DNA from 4 places in the Pseudoalteromonas sp. HL-AS2 genome. Region 2 is predicted to be linked to each of the others. Evidence: predicted binding sites of a transcription regulator. Region 2 holds the regulator's gene; each other region holds the start of a gene.
What was found. Region 2 encodes sigma-54, which starts transcription at its own class of promoters, with help from an activator protein. Its sites were predicted from a motif close to GTTGGCACGNNNNTNGNNT; they were not measured.

Region 1 (3,140 bases), 1.1 Mb from region 2:
TTAAGGCTTTAATTATGCCTGCACCAGAGAGTTTAGTAACGTCTCGGGCTACTAATGGCTTTAATAGCTCACGGGCGGCAGATTTTTGGTTTTGTTTGGTAAGCTTAGCAATACGTAGTGCTTTTTTATCAATAGCTTTACTCTCAAGGCATAAATATAAAATAAGCCCGGCGAGTAATTCAGGGTAAAATGCAAATTCCAGTAGTAATACAATAATAATAAGTACCACACTTAAAATAAGTGTACTGGCAAGGGCTGCGGCTAAATATTGATAGCTATTGGGTTCTGCTGCTTTATAAATACGCTTACCAATAGCGCTAAAAATAGCCGTTAAAGCGGTGTTAGGATGATACCAACTAACAAGTGGTAAAAAGCGCTCAGCAAGGAGCGCCATTATAAATACAATAAAGTCCAAGTGATTTTGAACCATATTGCTGAGCATTTACAGTGAAACTGCCGTTAGCTTTTCAAGTAACGCCACTACCATTTTAGATGAATTGATTGATGCTGTTTCTAGGTATTCTTCAAACGACTGCGGCGACTCTTTGCCGGCAATATCTGACATCGAGCGAATAACCACAAACGGTGTATTAAGTGTATGACAGGTTTGCGCAATTGATGCCCCTTCCATTTCTACTGCAAGCATTGTAGGAAAGTCGCTACGGGCTTTTTCAATACGTATTGGGTCACACATAAATATGTCGCCGGTACAAATTAAACCAACTAAGGTTTTTACGTCACTAATTTGCGCAATAGTTTGCTCTGCGGCAGCCACTAATTTAGGGTGTGCTGCAAAACCTGCTGGCATTTGTGGTACTTGACCTATTTCGTAACCAAAGGCAGTTACATCAACATCATGATGACGAACTTCTGACGAAATAACTACATCGCCCACATTTAATGACGGATCAAAGCCGCCGGCAGAGCCGGTGTTAATTACGCAATCAGGGGCGAAGTTGTCAATAAGTAATGTAGTTGCAATAGTTGATGCTACTTTACCAATACCAGATTGAACCAATGTTACTGTGTTACCTGCTAATTCACCGGTATAAAAAGTAAAACCAGCTTTAGTTAAAGTTTGTGGATTTTGCATTGCTTCGCGCAAAATTTTAACTTCTGGCTCCATTGCGCCAATAATACCAACATTCATAGTGTTAAGTTCCTGAGTTTGAATGCGCTGATTATACGTGAAGTTAGCGCTAAAAAACAAAAAAGCGAGCAGTTTTACTTTGCTCGCTTTTTATTATGTTATTTACGTTAAATTTCGGCTAGTGCTGTAGAGTGCGCTTTAGCTTGAGAAGGTGATAGTACCGCTGGTTTTTGAACTCGGGTACGAATAGGGCGAGCTGTTTGCGTAGCCGCAGGTTTGCCGAGTTTAAACATAATAGCGTCGCGTACTTCACTTGGGCGATAGCCTGATTTTACTTTCATACGAATATGCGGGATGCCAGCGGCCTCTAATGCGCCATTAACAAACCAGTCGCGTTGTGCTTTATGGCCATCTTTATTGGCATTGTTTACTAAGTCTACGGCTGCCACTATGGTCATTTTTTCTTTATCGACTAGCACAAAATCAAGCTGTTTATTTTTAGCTTTAGCCATTGCTGCACGCTTAGACTTTGCCGATAAACCTTGTTTGCAATCAATCACGTCGATTAGTTTTACACGACTAACAATTTTATACTGATCGCCCACTGCGCGTTCTAATAAATTTAAAAAAGCACTTTCTACTTGAGTAAATACATTTTGCTTGCGGGTAAAAGGGTAAGGGTTTCCGCCATCATCGTTAAACTTTGACGCAATAACAGAGGCCCCAACAACTAATACTAAAATTGATAATAAAGCGAATTCCATACGGTAACTCCATAACAACAAATTGACACTGCTTAAGTAAAGCAATTAACGTGCCTAAATTAGTTAGTTAAGTAGTATGTTTCCGTATGGATATTGAATACTGCAAAATAAGAACTTAAGCTCTATAACCGCCAGCAACGCCTTTAACTGCAATAGCGAGTGCGTCGTGCGCATGCAGCGATTCGTAATGATTTATTTGTAACCAGTAATCACTGTATTGCTGTGTTTCTAGTAGCGCTTTAATTTTACGAGCAGCATCTTCACAAAACATTAAATTTTGACCATTTAGGCGGGCAAACTCTTGTTCATCTTCACGTTTCACTGCCGCTTGTACTGGCGTTTTTAATTCATCTTCAATCGTGTTAATTAAATTAACTACGTCAAATTGAGTAATATTACTGTCGAGCTTTACTTTTACATTAGCAATTGAGCGCTGCGAGTGTGGGGTGGCTACAATACCTTGCGTAGTACCTAGCCATTCTAGTGCTTCTTTTTGACAGAGGGTTTCTTGACTGAATTTTTCGGCAAATGCATTTTGTATCAGCTGACGCGCAAGTGCCGCTGAACATGGGCAAGTTGATGAATAGGTTACATCAACACTTAGCTCGTAATTAATAACACCTTGTTCAATTGTGCTGGTTAATATAACGGGGTAGCTTTTCCAGCCAGCCTTGCCGCTTAATAACGATTTACGGCGCAGTGGTAATTCAAACTTAAATTCTATAAGTGCTTTATCACTTAAGCCTTCGTGGCTACTAATAAAAAAATCGAGCGCTTGAGCCAATGTTTGAGGATTAACTTGCTGCTCAGTAGAGAGCGTGTCGAGCGCTAAAAATAAGCGCGACATATGAATGCCTTTTGCATCTTCTTTGTGTAAGTTTACAAAAGCGCGGGCTTTAGCATTAACAGTAACTGGCGTTATGCCATGCGACTCAAAAATAAATGGCAGTTCAATTTCACCCATTCCCACCCAGTCTAATGTACCAGTTTGTAAGGCGGGAGCCGTGTTAGCTATATCGGGCATATTAGTTTGCATGGTGTGTTACTCGTTATTAGCAATAATAAAGCGCCGCATTTTACACTAAATAATTTATTGCTGGAATGATGAGTTGTAGCCAGCTAATGATTCAAACAATAAATATTAGAGTTTTTATCGCACAACCTGAAAATAGCTGATAGAAAATGCTAAAATTAACCATAACATGCAATTTAAACCTTTTTGTAATTAAGCTAAGAGACACACTGATATATGACCGATTCTTCTTTGAGCCCTTGGGCTCGAGTTC
Region 2 (3,140 bases):
GAAGTACATAAGCGCGACGAACTTGGCGATAATAAACAACTATTAATTGCCACGGGCAGCCCTGCATATTTTGAAGAAAAGCAAGCAGATGGCACTGTCATGAGCGCCAGCGCTAACGAAGTACGTTACGATGTAGCGAAACGTTTTTTAACCCTGGTAGGAGATGCAAACATTTCTCAAGCTGGGCAAAAAATTACGGCTAAAAGCATCACCTATGATATAGAGCAACAGCTTATAAGTGCTGAAAAAGATGAAAACTCAACTGATCGGGTACACACTATTTTAGTGCCTGTAGACGTAAAAAAAGAACAAAAACTCAATAAAGGTCAGCCATGAGTACATTAAAAGCAGAGCTATTAGCAAAAAGCTATAAAGGCCGTGAAGTTGTTAAAAATGTAGGACTTGAAGTAAAAGCTGGCAGCATTGTTGGTTTACTTGGCCCAAATGGCGCAGGTAAAACCACTACCTTTTACATGATTGTAGGCTTAGTACCTAGCGACAAAGGTAAAATATTAATTGATGATAACGATATTACCTTACTTCCTATGCACAGCCGTGCTCGTTTAGGTATTGGTTATTTACCACAAGAATCTTCTATTTTTAGAAAGCTCACTGTGTATCAAAATTTAATGGCTATTTTAGAAACGCGTAAGCAACTAAATAAACAAGCCAGGGAAGAAACCCTAAATAGTTTATTGGACGAATTTAGCCTGCAACATATTCGCGACAGCTTAGGTATGGCGCTATCTGGTGGTGAACGTCGCCGCGTAGAAATAGCACGTGCTTTAGCTGCAGATCCTAAATTTATATTGCTTGATGAGCCCTTTGCTGGCGTGGATCCCATTTCAGTACTCGATATTAAAAAAATTATAGAACACCTTAAAAATCGTGGTATTGGCGTACTAATTACCGACCACAATGTAAGGGAAACCCTTGATGTTTGTGAAAAAGCCTACATTGTTTCTCATGGGGAGCTAATTGCATCTGGTACTCCTGAATTTGTATTAAACGATAAAACAGTACGTGATGTTTATTTAGGCGAGCAGTTCAAACTGTAATATTTATGTTATTACTATAAGCATCTGCTAAGATTAATCATATCAATTTATAAGGATTGTTAGAGATAAATGAGGCAATCATTACAGCTGCGCATGGGCCAGCAACTTACAATGACTCCGCAACTGCAACAGGCTATTCGCTTATTGCAGCTTAGTACCTTGGATCTCCAGCAAGAAATACAAGAAGCACTTGATAGCAACCCATTACTTGAAGTTGATGAACAAGATTACACGGAAGAATCAGCAGGTAAAAACGAGCAAAAAGCAGATGACATTACTGTTAGCGCCTCTGCTGACGACACCCCAAGCGAGTATGAGCAAGATAGCGGTGAAGCACTAAATAAAGACACCATAAGCGACGACATGGCCATGGATGTATCATGGGATGAATATATGAGCGCAGCGCCTGCCTCTTCATCAGGGCCAATGCCTGAAGATGAATCTATTTATCAAGGTGCATCAACCGAAACCCTGCATGAATACTTAATGTGGCAATTACAGCTCACCCCTTTTAGCCCTACCGACGAAGCTATTGCCATAGCTATCGTTGAAGCCGTAGATGACTCTGGTATTTTAACCCTCAGTTGCGAAGACCTTTTAGCAAGCTTTAATCAAGAAAGTGATGACGAACACGAAGTAGAACTAGATGAAATAGAAGCAGTGCTAAAGCGCATTCAATTATTTGATCCTGTTGGTATTGCAGCTCGCAGCTTGCAAGAATGCTTATGCATTCAATTAAATCAATTTGATAAAGACACCCCTTATATTAACGAAACAAAAATGGTGTTAACTGATCATATCGATTTACTCGCTGCTCGCGACTATCGTACGTTAATGAAAAAAACTAAGCTCAAAGAAGAAGAGCTTAAAGAAATAATGACACTTATTCATACGCTTAACCCTAAGCCTGCGGATACTATTGTCAGAGAAGAGTCTGAATACGTTATACCTGACGTGTCTGTTAAAAAAATAAAAGGCCGCTGGGTGGTAGAGCTAAACCCAGATAGCATGCCAAAAATACGTGTTAACAGCCAATATGCGGCTATGTCTCGTACAGTAAAATCCAGCGGTGACAGCCAATTTATTCGCTCGCACTTACAAGAAGCTAAATGGTTTATTAAAAGCCTAGAAAGTAGAAACGAAACCCTCCTGAAAGTAACTAATTGTATTGTTAAGCAGCAACAAGCGTTTTTTGAACATGGCCCAGAAGCCATGAAACCTATGGTTTTAAACGATGTTGCCGAAATAGTTGAAATGCACGAGTCGACTATTTCACGGGTCACTACGCAAAAATATATGCACACTCCACGTGGCATTTTTGAGCTTAAGTACTTTTTTTCAAGCCATGTAAGCACCGAAAATGGTGGCGAATGTTCATCAACTGCCATACGTGCCTTGATTAAAAAGTTGATAGCTGCAGAAAACTTAGCCAAACCATTGAGTGATAGCAAGATTGCAGATATATTGGCTGAGCAAGGAATTAAAGTAGCTAGACGGACAATTGCAAAATATCGCGAATCTCTGGCTATTCCCCCGTCGAATCAACGTAAAAGCTTGATTTAAGACGTACAACAAAGAGGAAAATGCTGATGCAACTAAACTTAACTGGTCGTCATGTAGACATTACAGACTCATTAAGAGACTATGTAAATAATAAATTTGCAAAGCTGCAAAGACACTCAGATCACATAACTAATGTGCATGTTATTCTCGATGTAGAAAAATTAAGTCAAAAAGCTGAAGCAACAATTTTTGTAAGTGGCGCTGAGCTATTTGCATCGACCGAACACCAAGATATGTACGCTGCCATTGACTCGTTGATTGACAAACTCGATCGTCAAGTAATTAAACACAAAGAGAAGTTTGCTCGACACTAACACTATGAAATTAAGCTCACTTATATGCCAGGACTGCAGCAAAGCTGTGGTCCTTTTTAATAGTAAAAAAAGAATTTTAGAATTCATCAGTGAACTCGCGCATAAAAAAATGCCGTATTTACCTCAGCAAGATATTCTCACTGCTTTATTGGCAAGAGAAAAGCTAGGTAGTACCGGTATTGGCCGAGGAATAGCAATTCCACAT
Region 3 (3,140 bases), 1.4 Mb from region 2:
ACCAGCAATTTGTTGGTTTAACGATCCTATTTTTTGAATTAAGGTGTTGGCTTCATCGGAGAATATTTCGAGCTGCTCATTTACAACATTTTTTTGATCCAGCACTATTCCCGACAACCTATCCATTTGGCTTATTAAGCTGTCGGCGTTAGTCATTACTAACGAACGTGCAACCGTTGACGATGGCTGATTAAGCGCTTCTTGCACGTTATTAAATAGCGAATTAATACCGGTCGATAAGCTATTCGCTTCTTGCGAAAATAAGGTGTCGACCCGGTTTGCTTCACTTACAAACTGATCAAAAAACGTTTTATTTGAGGTGTCTCGGTTTAATTGTTTTTGTGCAAATTCATTAAGCAATCTGTAAGTATTACCTTTGCCAACTTGATTGCCGATCATGGTGCCATGCTCTGTACGCTCGCGCACATAGCCATCGGTATTTACATTAGTAATATTTTTACTGGTTGTTTGCAACAGATCAGTGTTTGCTCTTATTCCTGAATTAGCAATGTTTAATAAATTAAACGACATGTTACTTTACTCCTTGGCGGATCACGTTTGTTGCAATATTTTTAAGCTCGCTACTGTTAAGTACGCGCTTTATTTTATCCGCATAATTTGGGTCTGTTGCATAACCGGCTTGTTGTAATGAGTCTAAAAACACTGCCGGTTTGGCGGTATTTTGTAATGCTTGTTGATAGCGTGGATTTTGAGTTAAAAAATCAACAAAGTCGTTTACGCTGTCTTTTATTGAGTCGTAAGCCCTAAAACTGGCTTGTTTTTTAACTGCAGCGCCTTGTTCAAACTCTAAGGTTACTTTGTTAGCTTTTTCGCCCTGCCAGCTTTTATCTGACTTAATATTAAATAAGTTATTTGAGCTGTTACCGTCGCTTTTATTAATAATATGCTTACCCCAACCGGTTTCAAGCGCTGCTTGAGCCACCATAACGGCTGGGTTTAAACCAATTTTTTTAGCCGCTGTTTTAGCATGCTCCCATACCGAACTTACAAATTCTTCGGCCGTTTCAAAGTTTGGCTTAGCTACTTCTGGCTTTTCGGTGTTCATAGCGCTTTTATCTACAGGCTCAGTTACGGCTTTTTTACGCTGTTGCTGCGGCAACTCTATGCCAGCACGCTGATCGCTTAAAAGATCGTTACTGGTTCTGAGTACTGAAGCTGGGGTGTAATTTTTTGCCGTAGGAGAAAGTTGCTGCACTATTAAGTCGGCAAGCCCTAATGAGCCATTAGACGAGAGCTCTGATGAAAGTTGCTGATCGTGCATTTCTTCAAAAAACTTTACGCTACTTGAATTTAATGGGCTTTCTTTATCTTCGAAGGCTTCGCTGGCTTTGCGCATGCTTTTAAGCAGCATTTGCGTAAATATGGCTTCAAATTGTGCCGCTGCTTTTTTGAGAGCCGCTTTTGAGGCATCACTAGACGCGTCGCCACTGTTTAGGGCGTCTTTACGCAAAGCGTTTAAGTTACCTAAATCAAAAAAGTTTTGCTTATCGAGATGATTTGTTTCCATCAGCTTTTTGACACAATAATGAATAATGTATAAAGCAATGCAAAAATTGAGCCAGAGGGGAAGGTGTTAAGCAAAATGCCATCGGTTACCAGCTTTTAAAACTGACCACCGATAGCATTACGTTGTTTTAAATTACAACTAGCTGGCCGTTTATTGCGCCAGCTTCTTTTAGGGCTTCTAGTATTGCCATTAAATCGCCAGGCGCGGCGCCTACTTCGTTTATAGCGCGTACTAGGTCATCTAGGCTAACTCCGGGGTTAAATACAAATGCCCGTGAGTCGTCTTGTTTTATATCTATAATACTTTGCTGGGTAACAACGGTATCGCCATCGCTAAAAGCATTAGGCTGCGATACGTTTAGCTGCTCTGCAATCGTTACTGTTAAGCCACCGTGAGTAATAGCAGCTGGTTGCAACTTTACATTTTTACCAATAACAATAGTACCGGTACGCGAGTTAACGATAATTTTTGCCGCTGTATCTGCTGGGGTAAATTCTAGGTTTTCGAGCGTTGATAAGTAAGACACGCGCTGCGAGGCGTCTCTTGGGGCAATCACTCTAATAGACGCTGAATCGAGTGCTTGGGCGCTATTTGGGCCAACTAAATCGTTTATGGTTTTTTCTAATCGCTTAGCGGTAGTAAAGTCTGGGCGATTTAAGTTAAAAGTAATATAGTCGTTTTGCATAAATGGGCTTTTAACTGCACGCTCAACGGTTGCGCCATTTGGAATACGCCCCACTGTTGGCGTGTTTATAACGACTTTACTGCCATCAAGCCCTTCTGCGCCTAAACCACCTACAATTAAACTACCTTGGCCAATAGCGTATACGTTGCCGTCGACCCCTTTTAAAAAGGTTTGTAGTAAAGTACCACCACGTAAACTACCTGCACTACCAATAGACGATACGGTAATATCAATAGTTTGCCCGGGCTTTCTAAAAGGCGGTAGCTCTGCATGCACTGCAACCGCAGCCACGTTTTTAATTTTTGGTTTTAAGCTTGCTGGTAACGTAATGCCAAAGCTGTTTAACATGCCTTTAAAGCTTTGCTCGGTAAATCGGCTTTGCTCGCCCGTACCAGGTAAGCCAACAACTAGGCCATAGCCTACTAATTGGTTTGAGCGTACGCCCTCAACCATAGACACATCTTTAATGCGCTCGGCCATGGCAGGAAGTTGCCAGCCAAGTAACACCATTAAACAAAAAACTTTAAATACATTCATAATGAATGTCCTCTAAAAAGGAAAAAGTGAGCTACTAAAAAAGCGTGTTAGCCAACCGGCACTTTGTGCTTCTTGAGTTTGCCCTTTGCCCGAATATTGAATTCGTGCATTAGCAATTCTATTTGACTGTACGGTATTGTCTGCAGTTACATCTTCTGGCCTTACTAATCCCTCTAAACGAATAAATTCTTCGCCTGAGTTTAACGTTAGCCATTTTTCGCCGCGAATAACTAAGTTACCATTAGGTAAAACACGCATTACGTTTACCGATATATCACCGGCTAAACTATTTGACTGATTTGATTTTGAGTCGCCTTTAAATGACGCGTCGCTGCCAATACCAAATTGAATGCTGTCGCCGCCAATATTTACCGGCAATCCGCCTAAACC
Region 4 (3,140 bases), 1.3 Mb from region 2:
GAGGGAGTCGGTCAAATACAGTACGACGACCTTCAGGATCTTTACGCGTGCTTAACTCACCTTCAGGCTTGTTATACATAATTACGCGACAAATTCTATCCGCTTTTTCTTCAATTTTTACTGTATGGCCATCAACGCGAATTGAATCTGTTTCTTCAACACGATCGCCTAATTTAGCCACTTTGCCGTTAACGCTAACGCGGTTTGCATCAATGTATTTTTCCATTTCACGGCGTGAGCCTACGCCAGCACGGGCTAGGACTTTTTGTAACTTTTCACCTTGTATAACACTCATTCGGATGGTTCTCTCACAGAAGGATCACTTAATAACTGGTTAATTTTACTTTGCTGTTGCTCTGGCAAGGCAGGTAAATTATCTAAACCTGTTATCGAAAAATAATCTAAAAATTGTTTAGTAGTCGCATATAGCGCCGGCTTACCCGGCACTTCTTTGTGGCCTACCACTTTAACCCACTCTCTTTCGAGTAGTGTTTTAATAATATTTGACCCCGTAGTAACACCACGCACTTGTTCAATTTCGGCGCGTGTAATTGGCTGCCTATAAGCAATTAGCGATAATGTTTCGAGCAAAGCACGCGAATATTTGGGCGCGCGTTCTTGCCATAAATTACTTAGCCAAGGGCTTAAGCTACTACATGCCTGAAAACGATAACCACTGCCTACTTCTACCAAACGAATACCACGGGTCTGAAAATGTGTTTGTATTGCTATTATTGCATCGTTTATACGCACCATAGATATTGCTAAATCGGCTAAAACAACATCCTTTAGATGACGTTTACTTAATGGTTTGTCAGCAACAAAAATCGCCGCTTCAATGATCTCAATTAATTGCTCATCACTAACTCGCCGACCCACCATAAACGCTCTTAAACTAATAAACACACACAGCCAACTATTATGCCAGAACTACAGCAAAGTAGGAAAACATATCGAGCAATTTAGTAAATCAAAGCCACAAAAAAAGCCAGTGCACAGCACTGGCTCCTTCCTCACACTTTAAAATGGTGTGCTTAGCTGTTATTGGCGCTTTTAAGTGCGTCGTCTTCAGCGACTGCATTGCGATATTTTTTTATGTAAGTTACAAATTCACGTTTGCTAACACGCTTGTCTTTATTTAAATCCATATAGCCAAAGTGATTTGAAATATCATCATCGTCTGCTTCTTCAACCGAAATATAGCCACTTTTATCGTTATCTAAACTCGAGAAGCTGCTTTGTATTTTATCAAATTTAGTAATATCCGCTTTAAATGCTGATTCGCTTACTTCACTGTCTGTGGCAACTTTTCCGGTATTTAATTGCATGTACGCATTAAATTCATTGCGACTTATTTGATTATCCATATTGGTATCAATATTTGAAAAGTGTTGCCAAATATTATCGTCATCGGCTTCAACTTTCGAAATAAAACCATCACTATCGTTATCTAAACTTGCAAAGTCACTATCAATTTTATCTAACCCTTGGTTAGATGCACAAGCTGCTAAGCTTAACGTTGCTAAAATAGTAGAGGCTAATGTTAACTTTTTCATAAGACGTATCCTTGTAGTTAATTAATGTCACTTTAACTAATACAAGTTAAATGCCAAAAACGCTAATCTATTAAAATCAATTAGTTACAACAAAAACATAAATAAAAAACTAACGTAGCGCATTATAGTAATGAAAGCTTTGCTTCATGCCTTGTAATTTTTGCAAAAAATATTGGTGTAATACCGGACATTACAGCGAGTGTTTTTACACTTAAAAGTTCAGCCAATAACTTCCTTGTTTCGGGCGTGTTATGTAAGTGTATTTACTGATATAATTTAACGCATTATATAGAACCAATTTTAAGGTATATGCTATGAAAGTGATTTCTTTCAATATCAATGGTCTGCGTGCGCGTCTTCATCAATTACAAGCTATTATCGACAAACATCAACCCGATATTATTGGCCTACAAGAAATTAAAGTTCATGACGAAGCGTTCCCACTAGAAGATGTACAAAAAATGGGATATCACGTTTACTATCATGGCCAAAAAGCCCATTACGGCGTAGCTATGTTATGCAAAAAAGAACCTAAATCGGTATTTAAAGGCTTTGCCACTGATACTGAAGAATCACAAAAGCGCATGATTAGTGTTACCATAGAGCAAGACAATGGCCGCGATTTAACGGTAATGAATGGTTATTTTCCGCAAGGTGAAAACATTAATCACGAAACCAAGTTCCCATATAAACGTCAGTTTTATAAAGATTTAATGACCCACCTGCAAACAAATCATACCCCTGATGAAGACGTGATTGTAATGGGCGATATTAATATTTCACCTACCAACCTAGATATAGGTATTGGCGAAGTAAATGCTAAACGTTGGTTAAAAACCGGTAAATGCTCTTTTCAACCGATAGAGCGTGAATGGCTGGCAACATTACTTAATTGGGGCTTTAAAGACACCTTTAGAGAGCAAAACCCAGAAACCAGCGATCAATACTCGTGGTTTGACTACCGCTCAAAAGGGTTTTTAGATAACCGTGGCCTACGAATTGATGTTGTACTTGCAACACATGAGCTAGCCGCGCGTTGTATAGACACAGGTATAGATTACGAATTACGTGGCATCGAAAAGCCATCGGATCATGCCCCTATTTGGTCTGAATTTAAATAACCCTATGCTTAGCCTCCCAATGCAAGGGCTACTTTGGGCCCTTGTAATCGCTATAAGCTTATTTAGTATTGATAAAGCGACCTATAAAGCACTCTACAATGTACCCATACGCCAAACAGGAGTACTTGCATGTGCGTTGGTGTTTGCTGTTTTATGGCGCATTAAAGCTGGTATTTTAACGGGCCTTGATTTACATATTTTAGGTATTACTGCAGCTACACTTATACTCGGTTGGCGTTTAACTATTTTAAGTAGTGTTCTGGCAACGGCGCTATTAGCCGCATTTGGTTTAATTGAGTTTGAGTTACTGCCAGTGCAATTGCTTATTGGCGCATTTATTCCTATTTTATTGAGCTACTTGGCTTTTATTGTTAGTTATCAGTATTTACCGCGCCACTTTTTTGTTTATATATTTGTATGTGCGTTTATTACGGCTGGGTTTATCGCCTGTATAAAAATAGCT

Region 1: RB215_RS02865 (DUF2726 domain-containing protein) is a predicted target of sigma-54. The motif match lies at 1,894-1,912, and genes of this name have one in related genera.
Region 3: flgJ (flagellar assembly peptidoglycan hydrolase FlgJ) is a predicted target of sigma-54. The motif match lies at 1,566-1,584, and genes of this name have one in related genera.
Region 4: RB215_RS06755 (EF-hand domain-containing protein) is a predicted target of sigma-54. The motif match lies at 1,596-1,614, and genes of this name have one in related genera.

The regions. Positions count from the first base shown of each region.
Region 1 is NZ_CP133571.1:598,322-601,461, forward strand. It holds gene RB215_RS02855 (cobalamin biosynthesis protein) at 1-442, opposite strand, end outside; gene mtnN (5'-methylthioadenosine/S-adenosylhomocysteine nucleosidase) at 443-1,150, opposite strand; gene RB215_RS02865 (DUF2726 domain-containing protein) at 1,258-1,854, opposite strand; gene folE2 (GTP cyclohydrolase FolE2) at 1,970-2,890, opposite strand; gene arcB (aerobic respiration two-component sensor histidine kinase ArcB) at 3,104-3,140, shown strand, end outside.
Region 2 is NZ_CP133571.1:2,664,312-2,667,451, forward strand. It holds gene lptA (lipopolysaccharide transport periplasmic protein LptA) at 1-336, shown strand, start outside; gene lptB (LPS export ABC transporter ATP-binding protein) at 333-1,058, shown strand; gene RB215_RS12430 (RNA polymerase factor sigma-54) at 1,128-2,621, shown strand; gene hpf (ribosome hibernation promoting factor) at 2,648-2,935, shown strand; gene ptsN (PTS IIA-like nitrogen regulatory protein PtsN) at 2,940-3,140, shown strand, end outside.
Region 3 is NZ_CP133571.1:838,244-841,383, reverse strand. It holds gene flgK (flagellar hook-associated protein FlgK) at 1-531, opposite strand, end outside; gene flgJ (flagellar assembly peptidoglycan hydrolase FlgJ) at 533-1,528, opposite strand; gene RB215_RS03970 (flagellar basal body P-ring protein FlgI) at 1,656-2,750, opposite strand; gene flgH (flagellar basal body L-ring protein FlgH) at 2,763-3,140, opposite strand, start outside.
Region 4 is NZ_CP133571.1:1,405,200-1,408,339, reverse strand. It holds gene rluB (23S rRNA pseudouridine(2605) synthase RluB) at 1-295, opposite strand, end outside; gene scpB (SMC-Scp complex subunit ScpB) at 292-882, opposite strand; gene RB215_RS06755 (EF-hand domain-containing protein) at 1,035-1,556, opposite strand; gene xthA (exodeoxyribonuclease III) at 1,871-2,677, shown strand; gene RB215_RS06745 (energy-coupling factor ABC transporter permease) at 2,682-3,140, shown strand, end outside.